DNA from 3 places in the Rhizobium sp. NZLR10 genome. Region 2 is predicted to be linked to each of the others. Evidence: riboswitches for the same ligand, from Rfam matches in the RefSeq annotation. Region 2 holds a riboswitch; each other region holds the start of a gene.
What was found. Region 2 has a riboswitch for cobalamin ahead of HJB82_RS07455 (ABC transporter substrate-binding protein). Riboswitches for the same ligand answer to the same signal wherever they lie in the genome.

Region 1: another riboswitch for cobalamin. It lies ahead of nrdH (glutaredoxin-like protein NrdH); the one in region 2 lies ahead of HJB82_RS07455 (ABC transporter substrate-binding protein).
Region 3: another riboswitch for cobalamin. It lies ahead of bluB (5,6-dimethylbenzimidazole synthase); the one in region 2 lies ahead of HJB82_RS07455 (ABC transporter substrate-binding protein).

Annotation. Positions count from the first base shown of each region.
Region 1 covers NZ_JABDWE010000034.1:3,560-11,545, reverse strand. The annotation lists gene HJB82_RS31165 (heavy metal translocating P-type ATPase) at 1-2,119, shown strand, start outside; cobalamin riboswitch at 2,448-2,673, shown strand; gene nrdH (glutaredoxin-like protein NrdH) at 2,943-3,164, shown strand; gene nrdI (class Ib ribonucleoside-diphosphate reductase assembly flavoprotein NrdI) at 3,178-3,582, shown strand; gene nrdE (class 1b ribonucleoside-diphosphate reductase subunit alpha) at 3,561-5,765, shown strand; gene nrdF (class 1b ribonucleoside-diphosphate reductase subunit beta) at 5,782-6,756, shown strand; gene HJB82_RS31140 (adenylate/guanylate cyclase domain-containing protein) at 6,859-7,986, shown strand, end outside.
Region 2 covers NZ_JABDWE010000003.1:373,032-381,017, forward strand. The annotation lists gene blh (bifunctional sulfur transferase/dioxygenase Blh) at 193-1,473, shown strand; cobalamin riboswitch at 1,729-1,985, shown strand; gene HJB82_RS07455 (ABC transporter substrate-binding protein) at 2,159-3,175, shown strand; gene HJB82_RS07460 (iron ABC transporter permease) at 3,181-4,212, shown strand; gene HJB82_RS07465 (ABC transporter ATP-binding protein) at 4,209-4,973, shown strand; gene HJB82_RS07470 (hypothetical protein) at 5,075-5,638, shown strand; gene HJB82_RS07475 (MYG1 family protein) at 5,993-6,916, shown strand; gene HJB82_RS07480 (cytochrome c family protein) at 7,117-7,506, shown strand; gene HJB82_RS07485 (cytochrome c oxidase subunit II) at 7,652-7,986, shown strand, end outside.
Region 3 covers NZ_JABDWE010000021.1:5,835-13,820, reverse strand. The annotation lists gene HJB82_RS26270 (NADP-dependent malic enzyme) at 1-1,609, shown strand, start outside; gene HJB82_RS26265 (ribonuclease H) at 1,662-2,195, opposite strand; gene HJB82_RS26260 (DUF2865 domain-containing protein) at 2,348-3,445, shown strand; gene bluB (5,6-dimethylbenzimidazole synthase) at 3,450-4,139, opposite strand; cobalamin riboswitch at 4,181-4,366, opposite strand; gene HJB82_RS26250 (MFS transporter) at 4,723-6,138, shown strand; gene HJB82_RS26245 (HAMP domain-containing methyl-accepting chemotaxis protein) at 6,362-7,986, shown strand, end outside.

The sequences.
Region 1 (7,986 bases), on a different contig from region 2:
CAGCGATCTCAAGGCGATCGAGAAGAAGGTGACGGGGCTCGGCTATTCGGTCTCGCCCTTTGCCGGAAGCACGACGCCGGCGAAAGGCCACGGCGCACACGATCATCACGACCACGGACATGATCATGGCGATCATGCGGGCCATGACCATGGAGATCACGATCATGCCAGCCATGATCACGCAGGTCACGATCATGACCACGACCATGGCCAGAAGGAAATCGAGGGGCTGCATGGGCACGACCATGCGCCGATGACCGGTCCCTGGTGGCAGAGCAAGAAGGGGCGGCTGACCATCCTTTCGGGTGCCGCACTCGTTGCTGCCTATGCTATCGACCATCTGGTGCCGGCGATCGCATCCTATGCCTTCATCGTGGCCATGCTGGTCGGGCTGGTGCCGATCGCGCGGCGCGCCGTCATGGCGGCTCTCTCCGGCACGCCGTTTTCGATCGAGATGCTGATGACGATCGCCGCCGTCGGCGCGGTCATCATCAATGCAGGCGAAGAGGCGGCAACTGTCGTGTTCCTGTTCCTCGTCGGCGAATTGCTGGAAGGGGTGGCTGCGGGCAAGGCGCGCGAAAGCATCCAGTCGCTGACGGCCCTGGTGCCGAAGAGCGCGCTGCTCGAAGACAATGGCCAGACGCGGGAGGTGCCGGCGGAAAGCCTTGCCGTCGGCGCGATTATCATGGTGCGTCCTGGCGATCGTATCTCGGCGGACGGCGTTATCATTTCAGGCGAGAGCGCGATCGATGAGGCGCCGGTGACGGGCGAGAGTACGCCGGTGCGCAAGGGCGTCGATGCCGTTGTGTTTGCCGGAACCGTGAATGGCGATGCGGTGCTCAGGGTTCGCGTCACCGCGGCCGCAGCCGACAATACCATCGCCCGTATCGTCAAGCTGGTGGAGGAAGCGCAGGAATCGAAGGCGCCGACCGAACGCTTCATCGATCGGTTCTCGCGCTATTACACGCCCGGCGTGGTGGTGGTCGCCGCACTTGTCGCGATCGTTCCGCCGCTGTTGTTCGGTGGGTCGTGGGGCGAATGGATCTATAAGGGCCTTGCCATCCTCTTGATCGGCTGCCCCTGCGCGCTTGTCATCTCGACGCCGGCGGCGATCGCCGCCTCGCTTTCTTCGGGTGCGCGGCGCGGGCTGCTGATGAAGGGCGGCGCGGTGCTGGAAACGCTCGGCAAGGTGACGATGGTCGCCTTCGACAAGACGGGCACGCTGACGGAAGGCAAACCTCAGGTGACTGATATCATTTCTTTCGGATTGAGCGAGGCGCAAGTCTTGTCGCGCGCGGCGGTGCTGGAGCAGGGCTCCAGCCATCCCCTGGCGCTGGCGATCCTCAACCGCGCCAAGGCGGACGGCGTTCCCATGCCGCCGGCCTTCGAACTGGAGGCGCTGCCGGGAAAGGGGGTCAGCGGCAAAGCCGGCGGCGAGGCGCTGGATCTTTTGTCGCCGCCCGCTGCCCGCGAACGCGGCGCACTCGGTGCTGAACAGGAGGCACGCATCACTGACCTGAACGACGAGGGCAAGAGCGTCTCGGTGCTGCTGGTCAACAATGTTGCGGCCGGGCTGATCGCCATGCGCGACGAACCGCGCGAGGACGCGCAGGCCGGGCTTGCCACGCTCAAATCAGCCGGCGTCAAGGCGATGATGCTGACAGGCGACAACAAGCGGACGGCGGCAGCCGTTGCCGGCATGCTCGGCATCGACTGGCGCGGCGAGATGATGCCTGAGGACAAGCAGCGGGTCGTCGTCGAATTGAAGCGCGAGGGCTTCGTCGTCGCCAAGGTCGGCGACGGCATCAACGACGCGCCGGCGCTGGCCGCAGCCGATATCGGCATTGCCATGGGCGGCGGCACCGACGTGGCGCTGGAGACCGCGGATGCCGCCGTGCTGCACGGGCGCGTCGGCGACGTGGCAAGGATGATCGAATTGTCCAAACGCACGATGCGCAATATCCTGCAGAATATTACCATCGCGCTCGGCCTGAAAGCGGTGTTCCTGGTGACGACGATTGCCGGCATCACCGGCCTCTGGCCGGCGATCCTCGCCGATACCGGCGCCACCGTGCTGGTGACGATCAACGCGCTGCGATTGCTTCGAGTAAGGATGTAAACATCCGATAACGTCCTTGCGGCGCTCGTCACCGTAGACCGCTGACAACGGACGCCAACCCCTCTTTCGTCATGCTCGGGCTTGTCCCGGGCATCTGCCTCCGGTCGATAGGCAGTAGATCCGCGGCACAAGGCCGAGGATGAGGCGGAGAGGGAGGTTTGTCATGAAACTGAGAGCGGCCATAGACCGGCTCTCTTCGTTCGAGCCTTGTCCACCGCCTGTTTTCCTTAAGCTTTCGTTATCCCTGTTTTTCACAGGAATGCAGTGATTTCAAACCTGCCGTAACGCAATGCACAAACCATCCATTGACGCGAATTTGGATTCGCGTACCATATCTAGTGTTCGAGGTTCCTTCGATTCGTGAGAATCGCAGGCTAAGACGGGAATACGGTGCGTTGCGCCATTATGGCGCGGCTATGCCGGAGCTGCCCCCGCAACTGTAAGCGGCGAGCAACTGTCCGATTTCAGGCCACTGGAGCATAATGCTCCGGGAAGGCTGGGCAGGATGCTTTGACCCGTGAGCCAGGAGACCTGCCTCGAACAAAACGTCCACGGGCGGGGAGTCCGGAAGGTCGCGTTGCATGGCTGCGGATGATATCCGCGTCGCGTTTCGCAAGGCCGCTCGATCCTCCGCATGAGCCACTTCGGGGTGAAGTCATGTCAGTATCTCAGTTCAGGCCGCAACCCGCGCTAAGCAGAGGGCGGATCACGCCCGGCGGCTGAACAGGCCGCATCGTTCAAACCATCAGAGAATGTTTCGACGGATATCGCGAGATTTCCGATCGATGCCCTGCGTCCCAATCGCGTCGTCACGAGGAATATCATGACCATTACCGTCTACAGCAAACCGGCCTGCGTCCAATGTACCGCCACTTACCGCGCCCTCGACCGCCTGGGCGTCGCTTATGACATCGTCGATATCTCCGAGGATGCCGAAGCGCTCGATCGCGTCCGCAGCCTTGGCTACATGCAGGCGCCCGTCGTCATCGCCGGCGAGCAGCATTGGGCCGGCTTCCGTCCCGACATGATCAGCGCGCTCTCCTGATCGAGGCCGAACGATGGGGCTGATCGTCTATTATTCCAGCCGGTCCGAGAATACCCATCGGTTCGTCGCCAAGCTTGGAATGTGCGCGGCGCGCATTCCAACAGGTGCCGCAGACGCATTCCGTATCCGTGAACCCTTTGTGCTTGTTGTGCCGACCTACAGTGGCGACGGGGGCAAGGGGGCCGTTCCCAAGCAGGTTATCCGTTTCCTCAACGATGCGGAGAGCCGAGGACACATCCGCGGCGTGATCGCCGCGGGCAACAGCAATTTCGGCGAGACATATGGGCTCGCCGGCGACGTGATCTCACAGAAATGCCAAGTGCCGTACCTCTATAGGTTCGAGCTGCTGGGCACCGAAGCGGATGTCGCCAACGTTAAACACGGAATGGAACGATTTTGGACACGGGAACAACTCTGACGCGGGATGCGGGCGCAAAACCGCATAACACTTTTGCTCATCCCGCCGGCGAACGCCCTTTGAAAGCGGCGGAAGCGCTCGACTACCACGCGCTGAACGCGATGTTGAACCTCTATGACGACGAGGGGAGGATCCAGCTCGACAAGGACCGCATGGCGGCGAAGCAGTATTTTTTGCAGCATGTGAACCAGAACACGGTGTTCTTTCACAATCTCCGGGAAAAGCTCGATTACCTCGTGACCGAGGGTTATTATGAGCAGGAGGTTCTCGACCAGTATTCCTTCAATTTCGTGCGTGACCTGTTCGACCAGGCCTATGCCAAGAAGTTCCGCTTTCCGACCTTCCTCGGCGCCTTCAAATATTACACCAGCTATACGTTGAAGACCTTCGACGGAAAGCGTTATCTCGAACGCTACGAAGATCGTATCTGCATGGTGGCGCTGGCCTTGGCGCGTGGGCACGAGGCACTTGCCCGCGACGTGGTCGAGGAGATCATTTCCGGCCGTTTCCAGCCGGCGACGCCGACCTTCCTTAATGCCGGCAAGAAACAGCGCGGCGAGCTCGTCTCCTGCTTCCTGCTGCGCGTCGAGGACAATATGGAATCGATCGGCCGGTCGATCAATTCGGCGCTGCAGCTGTCGAAGCGCGGCGGCGGCGTGGCGCTGTCTTTGACGAACATCCGCGAGGCCGGCGCGCCGATCAAACAGATCGAAAACCAGTCGTCGGGCATCATTCCGGTGATGAAGCTGCTCGAAGACAGCTTCTCCTATGCCAATCAACTGGGCGCGCGCCAGGGCGCGGGCGCGGTCTATCTCAACGCCCATCACCCCGATATCATGCGTTTTCTCGACACCAAGCGCGAAAATGCCGACGAGAAGATCCGCATCAAGACGCTGTCGCTCGGCGTCGTCGTGCCTGACATCACCTTCGAACTCGCGAGGAATAACGAGGACATGTACCTGTTCTCGCCCTATGACGTCGAGCGCGTCTATGGCGTGCCCTTCACCGAGATTTCGGTGACGGAAAACTACCGGGAGATGGTGGCAGACGCCCGCATCGCCAAGAAGAAGATCAAGGCGCGCGAATTCTTTCAGGTGATCGCCGAAATCCAGTTCGAGAGCGGTTATCCCTACCTCATGTTCGAGGACACGGTGAACCGGGCGAACCCGATCGCCGGGCGCATTTCGATGAGCAATCTCTGCTCGGAGATTCTGCAGGTGAGCGAGGCGAGCGACTACAATGACGACCTCTCCTACAAGCATCTCGGCAAGGATATTTCCTGCAATCTCGGCTCGCTGAACATCGCCGCGGCGATGGATTCCGCCAATTTCGGCAAGACGATCGAGACCTCGATCCGGGCGCTGACGGCCGTGTCCGACATGAGCCATATCTCCTCGGTTCCCTCGATCGAAAAGGGCAATGACGAGAGCCATGCGATCGGCCTCGGGCAGATGAACCTGCACGGTTATCTCGCCCGCGAACGCATCTTTTACGGCTCAGAGGAAGGCGTCGATTTCACCAATATCTATTTCTATACGGTGACCTACCACGCAATCCGCGCCTCGAACCTCCTCGCGGTCGAACGCGGCACGAGCTTCAAGGGCTTCGAAAATTCGAAATATGCCTCCGGCGAATATTTCGACAAATATACGAGCCAGGAATGGAAGCCAGCGACGGAGAAAGTTAGGACGCTGTTCGAAACTGCCGGCATCGATATTCCGACGCAGGAGGACTGGGCGGCTCTCAAGAAGGCGGTGATGACTTCCGGTCTCTATAACCAGAATCTGCAGGCAGTACCGCCGACAGGGTCGATCTCCTACATCAACCACTCGACCTCTTCGATCCATCCGATCGTCTCGAAGATCGAAATCCGCAAGGAAGGCAAGATCGGCCGCGTCTATTATCCGGCGCCGTTCATGACCAACGACAATCTCGATTATTATCAGGACGCCTATGAGATCGGGCCGGAGAAGATCGTCGACACCTATGCGGCGGCGACCCAGCATGTCGATCAAGGCCTGTCGCTGACCTTATTCTTCCGCGACACGGCAACGACCCGCGACATCAACAAGGCGCAGATCCATGCCTGGAAGAAGGGCATCAAGACGATCTACTACATCCGCCTTCGCCAGATGGCGCTGTCCGGCACCGAGGTGCAGGGCTGTGTCTCCTGCACGCTCTAACCGACCGGGAAACTTCATGAACATGCAAATCAAACCGGCGTCCCGCGTGCGCGCCATCAACTGGAACCGGGTCGAGGACGACAAGGATCTCGAAGTCTGGAACCGGTTGACCGGCAATTTCTGGCTGCCGGAGAAAGTGCCGCTTTCCAACGACATTCCATCCTGGGCGACGCTGACGCCGGCCGAGCAGCAGCTCACTATCCGGGTCTTCACCGGGCTGACGCTGCTCGACACCATCCAGAACGGCGTCGGCTCCATCAGGCTAATGGAGGATGCGGCAACGCCGCATGAGGAGGCGGTGCTTTCCAACGTCTCGTTCATGGAGGCGGTGCATGCGCGCTCCTATTCCTCGATCTTTTCGACGCTGTGCTCGACGCCCGATGTCGACGATGCCTATCGCTGGTCGGAGGAAAACGAATTTCTGCAACGGAAATCGGCGCTGATCATGGAGCAGTATCGCTCCGGCGACCCGTTGAAAAAGAAGGTCGCCAGCGTCTTCCTCGAAAGCTTTCTGTTCTACTCCGGCTTCTACCTGCCGATGTACTGGTCAAGCCGCGCCAAGCTCACCAACACGGCCGACATGATCCGGCTGATCATCCGTGACGAAGCGGTGCACGGTTATTATATCGGCTACAAGTTCCAGCGCGGGCTGGAGCGGCTCAGCGAGGAGAGGCGGCAAGAGATCAAAGATTTCGTCTTCGACCTGCTGCTCGAACTCTACGACAACGAGGCTCGATATACCGAAGCGCTCTATGACGGAGTCGGGCTGACCGAGGACGTCAAGAAATTCCTGCATTACAATGCCAACAAGGCGCTGATGAACCTCGGCTACGAGGCGCTTTTCCCGGCCGAGGCCTGCAAGGTCAATCCGGCGATCCTCTCGGCGCTTTCGCCGAATGCCGACGAGAACCACGACTTCTTCTCCGGCTCCGGTTCCTCCTATGTGATTGGCAAGGCTGTCGCGACCGAGGACGAGGACTGGGATTTCTGAGGCTTTATCGCAGTCGGGCCCTTATCATTTGCTTCCCCATCGCCCACATTCAGCGGAAATGAAGTCGATCCTCGCCGATGATGTGGCGTAGCGGAGTTTTTAATGTCGTCTTTTCCAAACAAGGCCGGAACTGCCGCCGAAGCGGACGAAGGCGTCTGGCCGATCCGCAGGAGACGGATTCTCGACTGGCTGGTGAACGAGACGCGCGCGGAGCGCTTCATCGACAATATCCTGGTGCAGATGTGCGGGAAGCTGCTGGCGGCTGGGGTGCCGGTGGCGCGGGCGACGCTGCATTTCAGGGTGAACCACCCGCAATGGATCGGTGCCCGCATTCTCTGGAAGGAGGGACTGGCGGAGGCGAAGATCGATACATTCGCCTATGGCGTCGAAAACACGCCGGAGTTCCTGACGAGTCCCATCAACGCGATCCACCAGGGTACCGAGGAGGTTCGCAGGCAGCTGGAAAGCATAACCGACGGCGATTCATTCTATCAGGAACTGCATGACGATGGCCTTACCGAATATATCGCCTGGCCGCTCGAGCATACTTTCGGCAAACGGCACGTCGTGACGTTTTCCACCAGCCGGGCGGGCGGTTTTGCGAGTAAGCACGTCGATTTCCTGCGCGATCTCTTGCCGGCGTTGACGCTTGTCAGTGAAATCAGGCTGAAGAACATCATGGCGCGCACGCTGCTGCAGACCTATGTGGGGCCGCATGCGAGCGAGCAGATCCTGTCGGGCGTGACGACGCGCGGCAGTGGCGCCACCGTCGGCGCGGCGATCATGATCTGCGATCTGCGCGATTTTACGGCGATCTCCGATCTCTGGCCGCGTGATGACGTCATCCATCTGCTGAACGATTATTTCGATGCGATCTCGGACCCGGTCGAACGGTATGGCGGCGAGATTCTGAAGTTCATGGGAGACGGATTGCTGGCGATCTTCCCTCTCGCCAAGGAGGCGGCCTGCCTCGATCTGCTGCAGGCGATCCGCGAGGGGCAGGCGGCGATGGCTGAATTGAACGAGGAGCATATTCGCATGGGGCGCGAACCTCTGCGCTACGGTGTCGGCGTCCATGTCGGCGACGTCATGTATGGCAATATCGGCTCCCGCCGACGGCTGGACTTCACCGTTATCGGGCCGGCGGTCAATATTGCTTCGCGGCTGGAAAGCTTGACCAAGGAGGTCAAGCGCCCGGTGCTGCTGTCGCGGGCCTTCATCGAAATGGCG
Region 2 (7,986 bases):
CGGGATGGCGAAGGCGCGGGAGAAGGCGCGGTTGAAGGCGGCTTCGATGGCGTAGCCGGCATCATTCAGGTTTGCGGACTTGCCGCAGGCGCGGGGAACGCCAGGCGGCTATTCTTGCGCTCGGCAATATACTTGTGAGATTGTATCGATATACATGCGATACTGCATGATGCAGGTAGCATGGGGGCTTCGATGACATCCGTGAGGGTCAATGAGCTGATATCGGTGACGGGACAGCCCGATGCCGCGGGCTTTGCCGCTTTTGCGGCAAACGGCTTTGCCGGCGTCATCAATGCCCGGCCGGATGGCGAGGAGCCGGGGCAGCCTGGCAATGCCGCGGAAAAGGCTGCTGCTGCTGCCGCGGGGCTCGCCTACAGCTTCGTGCCGGTGAAAGGGGCCGAGATCACCGAGGCCGATATCCGCGCTTTCCAGATGGCGATGACGCAGGCGAAGGGGCCGGTCGTTGCTCATTGCAAGAGCGGCACACGGGCGCTGACGCTCTATGTGCTGGGAGAGGTGCTCGACGGGCGGATGCAGCCCGGAGAGGTCGAGGTCTTCGGCCAAAGACTCGGCTTCGATCTTGCCGGCGCACGCCGCTGGCTGGAAAAGCGGGCTGGGCAGGCGGCTGGTGTGAAGGCTTTCTTCGAGCCCCGCAGCTGCAGCGTGCAATATGTCGTTTCAGACCCGGTGACAAAACGCTGTGCCATCATCGACCCGGTGCTCGATTTCGACGAGATGTCGGGCGCGACGGGAACGGCGAATGCCGACGCCATCCTCGCTCATATTGACAGCGAGGGGCTGACGGTCGCGTGGATCCTCGACACGCATCCGCATGCCGATCATTTCTCCGCCGCGCATTACCTCAAGAGAAAGACCGGCGCGCCGACGGCGATCGGCGCCCATGTCACCGACGTCCAGGTGCTCTGGAAGGAGATCTACAACTTGCCGGCACTCGAAACCGACGGCTCGCAGTGGGACCGGCTGTTTGCCGATGGCGACACCTTCGAGATCGGTGGGCTTGAAGCCCGTGTGATGTTTTCGCCCGGCCATACGCTTGCTTCGGTGACCTATCTGATCGGCGATGCCGCCTTCGTGCACGACACCGTATTTACGCCGGATTCCGGCACGGCGCGCACGGATTTCCCCGGCGGCAGCGCCAGCGCCCTCTGGCACTCGATCCAGGTCATCCTGTCGCTGCCCGATGAGACCCGGCTCTTTTCCGGCCACGACTATCAGCCCGGCGGGCGCCACGCGCGCTGGGAAAGCAAGGTGGCCGCCCAGAAAAACGGTAACCCGCATATATCAGGCATCGACGAGGCCGGCTTTGTGGCGCTGCGCCAGGCGCGCGACCGCACGCTGCCGAAGCCGAAACTGATGTTGCACGCGCTACAGGTGAATATTCGGGGAGGCAGATTGCCGGAGCCGGAGGGAAATGGGCGGCGGTATCTGAAGATACCGCTGGATGCGTTGTAGCAAGAAGTAGCGTGCGGCGTGCTTCGAGGTTTCGCCCTCTCGGGCTGCGCACATCAGCATCAGGGACGTTGGCGGATGCCGCGCTCACGACAGCGGGAACGGGAGAAAGCGGCGCCAACGCTCAAGAGAGCCTCATCCTGAGGAGGCGAGGATGCAGGTATTACACCGGCCAACAGGCCCCCTACGTTCCGTCTCTATTTTTCACCCGCACGAACCCAATCCTCCGCAATAGGCATTGACGTCTTGCGGGCAGGCGACGTAACTGGGGGCGACGGTTCCCTGAAGATGACTCCAAGGGGATTAATAGGGAACACGGTAAGGACGACCCAGCAGGGACCGAGACCGTGGCTGCCCCCGCAACTGTATGCGGATTGTCGATCATCTCAGGTGTGGCCAGCGACTGGCCATCTCTGAAGGGCTTATAGCCCTGCCACTGCGAGATATCGCGGGAAGGCGGATGAACCGACGGATATCCGCAAGCCAGGAGACCTGCCGTCAATCACGATCCAATCAACCGGGCGGGGATGCCCGGACAAGGAACAGACATGATTGACCTTCTGAACCTTCGCCGAATTTCGGCATGCATCCGTCTCGATTGGGCCTCCTGCGGTTAGCGCACGTATCACCGTGCCTTCGGCCGCGGGTGCGGCATAACCATGCTTTTTCTCTTCAATCGAGGTTTTTCATGCGCCAGATTCTCGCCACCATGACATTTGCCTTCGGGCTGATCGGCCTTGCGGCACCGAGCCTTGCCGCCACCCAATATCCTTTGACCATCACCAATTGCGGTCAGCAGGTGACGTTCCAGAAGGCGCCGTCGAAGATCGTTTCGATCGGCCAGGGCATGACTGAAATTCTCTTCTCGCTCGACCTTGCCGAGAAGATTGCTGGTACGGCCGTCTGGGTAGGTCCCGTCCTGCCGCAATATGCCGAGGCTAACAGCAAGATAAAGCGTCTCGCCGACAATGATCCGAGCTTCGAATCCGTTGTTGGGCGGGAGCCCGACCTGGTGGCGGCCGAGTTCGAATGGCATGTCGGCGCGCAGGGCTCCGTCGGCAAGCGGGAGCAGTTCCAGGATCTCGGGATCAATACCTATCTCGCGCCGGCCGATTGCGTCGCCAAGGTCAACACCGATGGCGGCGACGGTGTGCGCAAGGAGCTGTTCACGATGGAGCTGGTCTACCGTGAGATCGCCGAGCTCTCGGAGATCTTCGACGTGAGGGAGCGCGGCGATGCGCTGATTTCCAAGTTGAAGAAGCGCGAGGCGGATGCCGTCGCGTCGATATCAGGCGCATCGGGCAAGAACCTGCCCATCGTCTTCTGGTTCTCCAGCAAGCAAGTCAATGGCGATGCTTTCATCGCTGGCAAGAACAGCGCGCCTGCCTATATCCTGAAGGCGATCGGCGCCAGGAATGTCGTGACAACCGAAGAGGAATGGCCGCTGGTTGGCTGGGAAACCATTTCTCAGGTGAACCCGGCGGTTATCGTGTTGGCGACCATGGACCGGCGCCGCTACGCCGCCGACGATCCGAAGGTCAAGATCGATTTTCTCGAGAACGACCCGGTGACCAAGGAGCTTGACGCGGTCAAGAACGAGCACTTCGTGATGATGGACGCGCAATCGATGAACCCGACGATCCGTACGATCGACGGCATCGAGACCTTGGCGAACGGCATCAAGTCCTTCGGTCTCTCGCAGTGAAGGCAATGTCGGTCAGACAACACGGATGGTGGGCGCTTGGCGCGCTCACCATTTCTGCCTTTCTGCTTCTCGGCCTGATGATCAGTCTCGCTGTTTCGATCGGGGAGATCGCGATCCCGCTAGCGACCACGGCGGAGGCGGTGTCGAACCGGCTGTTCGGCACGGATTTCGAGCTCAGCCGCATCCACCAGGGCATCGTCTGGGATTATCGGCTGAGCCGGGCGCTGGTTGCGGCCAGCGCCGGCGCGTCGCTCTCGCTCTGTGGCGCCGTGCTGCAGGCGCTGCTGCGCAATCCGCTGGCCGAACCCTACGTGCTCGGCATCTCTGCCGGCGCCTCGACGGGAGCGGTGTGCGTGATGATCCTCGGCTTCGGCTACGGTGTTTTCGGCCTGTCGAGCGGCGCCTTCATCGGCGCGGTCATCGCCTTTCTGCTGATCGGCTTCCTTGCGACGGGTGCGGGGGGAACCGGCGAGCGCATCATCCTTTGCGGCGTCGCCGGCTCGCAGCTCTTCAATGCGCTGACCTCCTACATAGTGACGACATCGGCGAATGCCGAGCAGGCGCGCGGCATCCTGTTCTGGCTTCTGGGGTCGCTCAGCGGCGTGCGCTGGCCGGATGTCTATCTCTCGGTGCCGATCGCGCTTGCCGGCTTCGTCATCTGCATGGTCCATGTCAGGGCGCTCGACGCCTTCTCCTTCGGCACGGATGCGGCGGCCTCGCTCGGCATTGCCGTGCGCCGCGTCCAGATCCTGCTGTTCGGCCTGACGGCGGCGATGACGGCAAGCGTCGTCAGCGTGGTGGGCTCGATTGGCTTCGTCGGCCTCGTCATTCCGCATGCCGCCCGCTTTCTCGTCGGGCCGGGCCATCGGCGGCTGCTGCCGGCAACGGCGCTCGGCGGCGCAATCTACATGGTCGGCGCCGATATCGTCTCGCGCATCATCATCCCGCAGCAGGTCCTGCCGATCGGCGTCGTCACGGCGCTCTTCGGCGCGCCGGCCTTCGCCGTCATCCTCTATCGCGTCCGGAGGAGTGCATGAGCATTACCATCGATGCGGTGAGTTTCGCCGCCGGCGACACGGTCATCGTCAACGGCGTCAGCCTGACGGTGGCAAAGGGCAAGGTGCTCGGTCTGCTCGGGCCGAACGGCTCCGGCAAATCGAGCCTGCTCAGGCTGATCTGCCGGCTGCGGAAGGTCCGCAGTGGCGTCATCCGGCTGGGCGAAGACGATATCGCCTCGCTGTCACGCGCAGCCCTTGCGCGGCGCATCGCCTTCGTCGAGCAACAGTCGACGACCGATACGCAGCTGACGGTGCGCGACGCGGTGCGGCTCGGCCGCACGCCACATCGCGGGCTGCTCTCGCCCTGGGGCGCGGAGGACGATGCCGCGGTCGATGAGGCCTTGTTACGGGTCGACATGGGGGAGCGGGCGGGCCAGCTCTGGCAGACGCTGTCGGGCGGCGAGCGCCAGCGTGTCCATATCGCGCGGTCGCTGGCGCAGGCGCCGAGCGAGTTGTTGCTCGACGAGCCGACCAATCATCTCGATATCCAGCATCAGCTCGACATTCTCCAACTGATCTCGAAACTCGGCATCACCTGCATCGTCGCGCTGCACGATCTCAACCTGGCGGCGATGTTCTGCGACAGCCTGGCGGTGCTTCAGAAGGGCGAGGTCGTCGCCTCGGGCGCACCGGAGCATGTGCTGACGGAGGATATGATCGCCCGTGTTTTCGGCGTTCGCGCCCATGTCCAGAAATCGGCCGTGCATGGCCGGCATCATATCCAATACGTCATGGATTGAGCGGCTGGGAATTCGTTCTCAGGGAGAGGCTTACTGGCATTTTTCCAGGACTGGCGTATGATTTCCTGGGGCGCGGGCGCCCGGTCGAACGGAGTTTCGCGATGCTCGAAAGAAATCAGTTTCCCCTGCGCCCGGTCGTTCCCGGTTTCGCGGTCGCCTGGGTCGTCATCATTTCAGGTGCTAGCGTCGCTCTCAGCCTGCTTTTTGCCTGCGTGACGCCCTTCGTGGCCTTGGCGGCGGTGTCAGCGGTCATTCTTCCTCGGCGGATGGCGGTGACGGCGGTTTTGCTGGCCTGGCTCGCCAACCAGATGGTCGGATATCTCCTGCTCGGTTATCCCCAGACTTGGGACAGTTATGCCTGGGGCTTGGCGATCGGTATCGCTGCAATCGCATCTCTGGCGGCAGCGCTCGGAGTGCTTCGTCTCGCGGCGGACCTTGCCGTCACCGCGGCTGGCGCCTTCATGGCCGGCTTCGTTGCCTATGAAGGCGTACTCTTTGCCGCAACGGCGGTGCTTCCGTCAGGCGAGAGCGCGTTTTCGGCGTCGGTCGTGGCAAATGTCCTGCTGATCAATTCTATCGCTGCGATCGGGCTCATCTGCCTTCATGCCGGCGCGGCGGGTGGCCGTGCGCTGGTTGCAAGACAGCCGGGACCGGCGCTGTCTTAGGCCTCTGATTTCATGCACGTCGTTCGGCCAAAACCGCTGCGCAGTTGTTTCGGCCGACCTTTACAGGCCTCGAAGGGCGAGGTGGGTGCGCCAGCGGAAGGAGCAGCGCTGCAGCGCGTCCTTCGAGGCTTCGCCCTGTGGGCTACGCGCATCAGGATGAGGGGCGTTGGAGGTTTCCGCGCCCAGGCTTCGGGGATGCCGGGGGTTTGCTCTTGCTATTCCACCGCGGCAGTCACTGCAGGCGCCAATACGCCAAAGTCCAAGAGCCTCATCCCATAGAGGCTTGTCGTTATATCCGCCAACCGCTATCTGGTGCTGACCCAGGCGGACCCGCCGAAAACGACAAGGCCTTTCATGATCCCCAATTTTCTCGTCACCCATTCCGGTGGCTTCCATGCCGACGAATTGCTGTCGAGCGTCATCCTGACCCGGCTTTTCCCGCAGGCGCGCATCGTCCGCAGCCGGGCGCCGGAATGGATCACGCCGGGCAAAGACCGGATCATCTACGATGTCGGCGGCGTCTACGACCCCGATGCCGGGATATTCGATCACCACCAGCGCGGCGCGCCGTTGCGCGACGATGGCCAGCCTTACAGCTCGTTCGGCTTGATCTGGAAGCATTACGGCCGTGATTATCTCGCAGCCTCCGGCCTTCCCGAAACACATGTCGATGTGGTGCATGGCTCTTTCGATGCCGGCTTCGTGCTGCCGATCGATCTGACCGACAACGGTGCGCTCAGCCCCTCGGGACCGCTGGCGGGGCTAACGCTGCCGGCGCTGCTGGAGACCCTGAAACCGGTTTTCGACGAAGCGGACCCCGAGGCAGACGATCGCGCCTTCCATGCGGCTCTTGCCATTGCCCGCAGTTTCGTTGAGGCGAGGATCGCCCAGAGTGCCGCAAAACTGCGGGCCGAGGCGATGGTGCATCGGGCGATCGAGGCTGCGGGGCAAGGGCGTGTTCTGGAATTGCCAAGAGGAATGCCCTTCCGTCCCGCCATCGTCAAGGCCGGCGCCGATCACCTGCTGTTCGTCGTCCACCCGCGCGAAAAAGATTGGTGCGTGACCGGCATCCGCCGTGCCGAGCAGGGTTTCGAGCTCAGGGCCGATCTGCCGGCAGCCTGGGCCGGTCTTGCTAATGGAGAGTTGGAGGCGGTTTGCGGCATAGAGGGTGCGACCTTCTGCCACAACGGCCGCTTCATCGCCGCCGCCAGAACCCGCGAGGCGACGCTTGCCATGGCCGAGTTGGCGGTAAAGGAAGCGCTCTCGATCGGGGAGTAGTCAAAAAGGGCGTCAGCTGGCGTGGCAGTTATCCGCGTCGGGTCCACCTGGTATCAGAGGCGTTCAGGTGACCCAAATGTGGAAGCGATTGACTTGCATCCGCGAAGGACTAAGCTTTGGGCCATAACAACCACCACCCACACGCGAGAGATAATGGACGGTGTGAGTGGCTGGCGACCTTGAGGAGGATGAGGTTTGCCATGGATTACCGTGTTGTTCTGCTGATTGGTGCAGCTGTGACTGCCCTTTTCCCTGCTGTCGCCGGGGCGCAGGAGGGTGATGCGACGGCGGGCGCCACCGTTTTCAAAAAATGTGCGACCTGTCATATCGCCGAGTCCGATACGAACAAGGTCGGCCCGTCGCTGAACAAGCTGTTTGGCAGGAAGGCGGGAACGCATCCTGATTTCGCCTATTCGGCCGGCATGAAGGCGGCAGGCGAAGGCGGTCTCGTCTGGGACGAGACGGTGCTGCGTGACTATCTGCACAATCCGAGAGCGAAGGTGAAGGGCACGAAGATGGCGTTTGTCGGCCTGAAGGACGACCAGGAGATCACCGATCTCATCGCCTATCTCAAGCAATATTCCCAGTGAGGTTGAATACTCCAAATGACGGGTCGCGGCCGACGGCGCATGCCTAAATTGCCGTAATTGCCGATATTTTCTATCTGTGCGATAATAAACACGGACTTTCTGCGGAATGCGGTTTCACGGTCAACCTGCTCGAGGAGGAGCGGAAATGGCTGTCGTGCTGATCCTCGTCCTGATTGTCGTCGGCTCGGTGCTGTTCCATGTGCTGAGCCCGTGGTGGTGGACGCCGATCGCGTCCAACTGGACCTATATCGACAGTACCCTCGTCATCACCTTCTGGATCACCGGCACCGTTTTCGTAGCGGTGATTTCGTTCATGGCCTACTGCGTGTTCCGCTTCCGCCACAAGCCCGGCAACCGGGCGCATTATGAGCCTGAAAACCGTCGGCTGGAATTGCTGTTGGCAGGGGGAACGGCGGTCGGCGTCGCGGCGATGCTGGCGCCCGGCCTCATTGTGTGGAACCAGTTCATCACGGTGCCCGC
Region 3 (7,986 bases), on a different contig from region 2:
AGGCCTCGTCTATGAGGGCCGCATCGAGCTGATGGACGAATGGAAATCCGTCTACGCCCAGAGGAGCGAGACGCGTACGCTCGCCGAAAATATCGGCGGCGCCGACGTCTTCCTCGGTCTGTCGGCCGCCGGCGTACTGAAGCCCGAGCTGCTGGCGCAGATGGCCGATAAGCCGCTGATCATGGCGCTCGCCAATCCGACGCCGGAAATCATGCCGGATCTTGCCCGTGCCGCCCGCCCCGATGCGATGATCTGCACCGGCCGCTCGGATTTCGCCAACCAGGTCAACAACGTCCTCTGCTTCCCCTATATCTTCCGCGGCGCGCTCGATTGCGGCGCCGAGACGATCAACGAGGAAATGAAGATGGCGGCCGTGCGTGCCATCGCCGCCCTTGCCCGCGAAGAGCCGTCGGATGTCGCTGCCCGCGCCTATTCCGGCGAAACGCCCGTCTTCGGCCCCGACTACCTGATCCCCTCGCCCTTCGATCCGCGCCTCATCCTGCGCATCGCCCCTGCGGTTGCCAAGGCCGCCGAACAGAGCGGCGTGGCGCGCCGCCCGATCCAGGATTTCGACGCCTATCTCGATCAGCTGAACCGCTTCGTCTTCCGCTCCGGTTTCGTCATGAAGCCGATCTTCACCGCGGCCAAGGCAGCAGAACGCAAGCGTGTCATCTTCTCCGAAGGCGAAGACGAGCGCGTGTTGCGCGCCGCCCAGGTGCTGCTCGAGGAAGGCCTCGCCGAACCGATCCTGATCGGCCGCCCGCAGGTCATCGAGACCCGCCTGAAGCGCTACGGTCTGCGTATCCGCCCGCTGCAGGATTTCGAGGTCATCAATCCGGAAGACGATCCGCGCTTCCGCGAATATGTCGATCTCTATTTCTCGCTGGTCGGCCGCCGCGGCGTCATTCCCGAAGCCGCCCGCACCATCGTGCGCACCAACACCACCGTCATCGGCGCACTGGCGCTGAGGCGCGGCGAGGCCGATGCGCTGATCTGCGGTCTGGAAGGCCGCTACGAGAAGCACCTGCGCGACGTCCGCCAGATCATCGGCAAGCGCAAGGATGTTCGTGATTTCTCGGCCCTCAGCCTGATGATCTCACAGCGCGGCGCCACCTTCTTCACCGATACCTACGTCACCTTCAATCCGAACGCCGAAGAAATCGCCGAGGCAACGGTGCTGGCGGCCGAGGAAATCCGCCGTTTCGGCATCACGCCGCGCGCTGCCCTCGTTTCGCATTCCAACTTCGGCTCGCGCGAATCCGAAAGTGCCACAAAGATGCGCAACGCCCTGCAGCTTGTGCGCGAGGCCGCCCCAGATCTCGAGGTCGACGGCGAGATGCACGGCGAAAGCGCCATCACCGAAGCGCTGCGCAAGCGCGTCATGCCGGATACGACCCTGCACGATGAGGCAAACCTGCTGGTCTTCCCGAACCTCGACGCCGCCAACATCACGCTTGGCGTGGTGAAGTCGATGACCGATGGTCTGCATGTCGGCCCGATCCTCCTTGGCACCGCCCTGCCTGCCCACATCCTTGCCCCCTCGGTCACCTCCCGCGGCGTCGTCAACATGGCGGCGCTGGCCGTCGTCGAAGCATCGCAACCGGCTTAAGCCGGTTGCCGGCAAGCAAACGACAGGCGCTTGAGACCGGCCCGACGCCCTGTCAACCACCCTCTATCGACAGGCGTCCTCTGCCCGCGAGCGCATCCGCGCGTTCGTTGCCGATAATCCCTGAATGACCCTTGCACCAGGCAATGGTCACCAGGGCGTTCCGGGATAATTGAAGATCGATCGCTTTCCAGAGTTCCGCATTATCGATCGTTCGCCGTCGGCCATGTCCATTCGGGCTGCTTTTCTTCCAGCCATTGTTCTTCCAGATATGTCGCCGGCTGTTACAGCCTTTGACGGCATAGACGGAATCGGACCAGATGGTCGCAGCTTCGCCGGTTGTTTGGCTGTTGATCCACATGGCCGCCCTGAGAACGGCGGTCAATTCCATCGAATTATTGCTGGAATCTCCAACGCCACCTAAGTCCGCCGCGATTTCCACCGCATCGCGATAAGCGACAAACGACCAGCCTCCATGCCCGGAACCGGGCTCAAAACAACCGTCCGCGAAGACGTGAAGGCCGTGTTGGGTTTCCGCTACGCCTGATGTCGGTGCTGAGGGTCGGATCTCGTCGGGAATGCCTGTCATTTTAACCGAGTCCCAGGCGATTGCTGGATAAGATTACGAAAATACGGTGGGATTTTCTCTGAGCTTATTAAGAGAAATCCGTTAAGGGAAAACGCGCGGCCGTTGACGTCGCATTCGACCCACCGACCGTTTGCTCATTCCGGGACGACGCCGTGAAACGCCGAAACCTGTCTCTCGCCGTCCTCCTCGCTTTCTCAGCGCCCGCCGCCGCGCAGACTAGTGCCGTCTGTGAGGACCTGCGCGGCCGTCTCGCCGACCTGCCGCGATCGATCGGCAATGGCAACGGTCCGGAAGCCCGCCAATATTCCAGCGCCATGGCCGAGCAGAACCTCGAGCTGCGCAAGGTTCGCAACGACCTGCGCAGTTACGGCTGCACCTCGGGCAGCATGGTGGTGATCGGCGGCCAGAATGCCGATTATTGCGCCGAGCTCTCGGACTCCGAAGCCCGAATGATCGACAATATCGGTTACCTCCAGGATCGCCGCAACGAGCTGACCGGCCGGAACGGCGCCGATGACGGCGCCCGGCGGGAGCTGATGTCTGCGCTCGATAGCAATGGCTGCAACAGCGAGAATTTCTATGCGCCTGACGAGCGCAGCGCCAACGACCCTGCCCCGAGCGTCGAGGAACAGGCGATGCGCTCCGATACCTTCATACCGCTCGGCGGTGGTGAGGAGGCCGACCCGCGCTACGGCCTGCCGCGAGCCGAGATGCTGTCGCCGGTCAGCACCATGTGCGTGCGCAGCTGCGATGGCGGTTTCTTCCCGATCAGCTCGAACGCCACTTCGGTCGATTTCGGCCGCGATGCCCAGACCTGCGCCAAGATGTGCCCGGGGATCGAAACCCAACTGTTCTATCGCGAGGTGACGAGCACCGAAGCCTCGAACATGATCTCGGTCGCGACCGGCACACCCTACAGCGCCATGAAAAACGCTTTTGCCTACAAGAACCGCACGCCCGGCGAAAAGACCTCCTGCGCCTGCAATCTCACCGCCTATTATGACGAGATGCGCGGCAAGCAGGCGGTAAGCCAGCCGCCGCAACAAGGCTCGATCACCACCATCCACACCAATCCGCCGGTGAAGGATGGTACGGCTGCCGCGCCGCAGCCATCCGTGCCGGAGCGCCCGTACGACCCAACGCAGAACAAGGTCCGCCAGGTCGGCCCGCAGTTCCTTGCCGGTGACCAGGGCTCGATCGATCTCGCCAATCCTGCCGCACCTGGCCCCCAACCCCAGCAGCAGCAGTAATTGGCTACGGCTCGGTCCGCCCCCAGCCGTCGTGGAAGACGAGTTCCTCGAGCGGCAGCCGCTGCCGCCAACCTTTGACGGAGAGTTCCGGCTGATCATAGAGCCGATCGACAAAACCGGCGCAGAGCCAGGCGACCACCTCGATATGCTCGGGTATGCCGAGAATCGTTTTCAGGTCGCCTTCGTGAAAGATGCTGACCCAGCCGATACCGATCCCTTCGGCGCGCGCCGCAAGCCAGAGATTCTGGATGGCGCAGACGGTGGAATAGCTATCCATCCGCGGATTGTGCGTCCTCCCCAGCACCACGCTGCCGCTGCGCGTGGGATCGCAGGTCACGCAGATGCCGAGCGGCGCCTCTGCGATGCCTTCGAGCTTGAGGGAGCGGTAGGCCTGCTGCCGTTCGCCCTCAAACATCAATGCCGCCTCTTCGTTCGCCTTGGCAAAGGCATCGCGGACGCGCGCGCGCACCGTTGGACTTTTCACCAGAATGAAATTCCACGGCTGCATGAAGCCGACGGAGGGTGCGTGATGAGCGGCCGTCAGCAGCCGTTCCACGACGTCGTCCGGCAAGGGGTCAGGCAGGAACTGGCTGCGAACGTCGCGCCGCGTCAAGATCGCATGATAGACGGCCTCGCGTTCGGCCAAGGAAAAACCGGACGCCGCCGGAAGGGCATCCTCATCAAAGGGTCGCATCGTCAAATCCCCAACAACGCAACCGCCCGCCGTCCGCGCGGGTTGGGTCTATCTTGCCAGGCCGGTCTTCTGACTTGGCGTCATCCGTCTGCCGCAGCCTTCCCGGCAAAGCCAGTGGCATGATTAGCGGCAGACGTCAGCCTTACAGCGTTGGGCACGTTCCGGTCTTGCACCGGATTCCCGATTCTCCCGCCTGGCCGGCGGGCACCTGACGGCGCATCTATTTCAGGAAAGCAGCGCTACGGCAAGCCGGGAGTCCCCTTCTCCCCAGCGGGGAGAAGGTGGCCCGAAGGGTCGGATGAGGGGGCCGCACGGCACACCATTCATTGCCCTTCGCCCGCGCTCACCGCATTCGCGACTTCGCCGCTCACCCCCTTGTATCTGCACGTTAGAGATTTTGTGCGATGGAACCCTCTCCTAAACAGCAAGAAACGGACACCCATCTGATTTGATCACCCGCGTCGGTTTGAAGCGGCTCGGCAGGCCGCAGCGTCGATTGTTTCTATATCCTAGCCGCTGGCGAAGGCGTATGGCTGAACAATCCACACCAGCATCCCGGTTGCCCGTGCCCCGCTTCACCCCGATGATCCTTGCGGTCGCCCTGTTCATGGAACAGATGGATTCGACCGTCATAGCCACCAGCCTGCCGGCGATCGCGGCCGATATCGGCACCTCGCCGATTGCGCTGAAGCTCGCCGTCACCAGCTATCTCGTGGCGCTGGCGATCTTCATCCCGATCAGCGGCTGGATGTCGGATCGGTTCGGCGCGCGTAACATCTTCCGTTTGGCGATCTTCGTTTTCATGATCGGCTCGGTCGCCTGCGCCTTTTCAAACTCGATCGCGGCCTTCGTCGTCGCGCGGCTGATCCAGGGCGCCGGCGGCTCGATGATGACGCCGGTCAGCCGCCTGCTGCTGGTCAGGGGAACGCCGCGCCACGAACTCGTCGATGCCATGGCCTGGCTGACCATTCCCGCGCTGATCGGCCCGATGATGGGCCCGCCGATCGGCGGTTTCCTCACCACCTATCTCAGCTGGCACTGGATCTTCTGGATCAACGTGCCGATCGGCGTGCTCGGCATCATCCTCGTCACGCGTTTCCTGCCGGCGGTCGGGCGGCGCAGCCCGCGGCCGATGGATTTTCCGGGCTTCTTCCTCTGCGGCATCGGCTTTTCCGGCTTCGTCTTCGGCCTGTCGGTGATCAGCCTGCCGGCCGTGCCCGTGATCTACGGGTATGTCACGGTGGCTATTGGCATCCTTGCCGGCCTCCTCTATCTCCTCCATGCCCGCCGCGCGCCCTATCCGCTTCTCGATCCGAAGATGTTCCGCTACCCGATGTTCCGAGCAGCGATCCTCGGCGCCTCGAATTTCCGCATGGGGCTCGGCGCTCTGCCTTTCCTGATGCCGCTGATGCTGCAGCTCGGCTTCGGCCTGACGCCGCTGCAATCAGGCTCGGTCACTTTCGTCAGCGCGCTCGGCTCCATGGGCTCGAAATTCGCCGCTTCGCGCACCTTCAATGCCTTCGGCTTCCGCACCGTGATATCGATCACCACCTTGCTGGCGGCGATCTTCCTCGGCATCAACGGCCTCTTTACCGTCGAAACGCCGCTGTATTTGATCATGGCCTGTCTGCTGATCGGCGGCCTGTTCCGCTCGATGGCCTTCTCGGGCGTCAACGCCATGGCCTTCGGCGATGTCGATGACGCCGACAGCAGCCAGGCAACCGCAATCAACGCCGTTGCCCAGCGGATCTCCATGGCAATGGGTGTGGCGATTGCCGGAGGCATCCTCGAAATTTCGAGCAGCTTCCACGGCGGCAGGCTGCTGGTATCGGATTTCCACATCGCCTTTTTCAGCGTCTCGGCGATTTCGGCGCTGGCCTGCATCACCTTCCTGCGCCTGCCGCGCGATGCCGGCGCCGAACTGACGACGCGCCGCCGCAAACGCCGCCAGCCCGAGCCCGAGCCCGAGCCCGAAGAGGCAATCGCGGAAAACAGCTGAGCAAGCCAAATCCCCGGCGGGCGCAATGGCGGATACGTGTGCTCCGGCATCCCTTTCCACTTTATGATTTATTCACACATCAAAGACACACTGCGTTTGCGCGTTTTGGGTTGCTATCAGACATGGGCATGAGTGCTCGTGATGTGACCGTCAGCGGCGATGCCCGTGTTGATACGCCGGTCGGGAACATCGCCGACCGAGCCGCAATTCCAGGCCCCGCGGAATGTTCCAATTTTTGAAAACGATGCCTCTGACAGCCAAGCTGGCGGCGATTATCGTTGCCGTCAATCTTTGCGGCATTTCCGCCTTCGCCACCTACACCTGGATGTACGAAACCAAGGCGTTAATCGACGGCGCCAAGGCAAACTGGTCCAAGGATGCGGAGCAGTTTGCGTCGCTGGCCGCGGGCGGCGTGAAATGGGGCAAGGCCAACGCCGTGCGTGAGGCCTATTCGCTTTACCGCGACGATCCATCACTCGATCTTGTGCAGTTTGCCGCCTTCAACGCCGAACCTTCGGCCGTCGATACCTGGACACGCGACGGCATCAGCGGCTTGCCCGCACCGGCCGATCTGGCAAAGAGCCTGAGCGCGAAGCCTGAGAAAACCACGATCGACGACAGCGGAATATCTGCCGGCGTTGTGACGATCATCGCGCCGCTTCCGTTGGATAAATCGGGCAAGGCGACCGGTTATGTCGTTACGAACTGGTCTGTCGAAAAAATCGCTGCCGAAGTCAGGCAGAAGGTTCTGATTTCGCTGCTGACGCAGTTCATGATCACCGCCATGGCCGTTGTCGCTTTCCTTCTCGCTATGCGCAGCCTCGTCGGCCGGCCGATCCGGATCATCAGCGAACGGATCAGCGCCTTGCAGAAAGGCGATCTGGCCTCTCCCGTCACCTACAGGGAAAATGGCGATGAGATCGGGTTCCTGGCACGTGCCTTGGAAGTCTTCCGTAACGAGGCAATTGCCAAGGTCGAGAGAGAGCAAGCCGCTGCCGAGCAGAGCGCCTCGTTCGATGTCGAACGGGCACGCAACGCATCGTTGACGGAAGAGGCCAACAACGCTCAGCGGCTGGTCATGAACGCGCTCGCCAATGAATTGGAAAAGCTTGCCGCCGGTGACTTCTCGATACACTTGGCCGATCTCGGCCCCGAATTCGATAAACTGCGGCAGGATTTCAACCGCATGGTCGAAGCGGTCGCGGCAGCACTGACGGAGATCAAGACCGCTTCCGTTGCGGTTGAAGGTGGGTCAAGCGAAATAGCCTTCTCCGCCGATCAGCTCGCCAAGCGAACCGAGCAACAGGCCGCAGCCTTGGAACAGACCGCCGCCGCACTGGATGAGGTGACCACCACGGTCAGAGCATCGTCGCAACGGGCCGAAAATGCCGGGAAGCTTGTCGAGGAGACAAAGCGCAGCGCTCATGTCTCAGCGACCGTGGTTCGTGACGCGATCGGAGCGATGGACCGGATTCAGACCTCGTCGAGCCAGATCGGCCGGATCATCGGCGTCATCGATGAAATCGCCTTCCAGACGAACCTGCTGGCGCTGAATGCCGGCGTCGAGGCGGCGCGCGCCGGCGAAGCCGGCAAAGGGTTTGCGGTCGTGGCGCAGGAAGTGCGGGAACTCGCCCAACGGTCTGCCAATGCGGCAAAGGAAATCAAGAACCTCATCAATGTCTCCGGTCAGGAGGTTGCAGCAGGCGTCGGGCTGGTGAATGAAACCGGCGATGCCCTGTTGAAGATCGAGGAGCAGATCAACCGCATCAGCGACAGTATCGCTTCCATCGTTCAGTCCTATCGCGAACAGGCGACGGGTCTGCAGGAAATCAACGGCGCGATCAACCA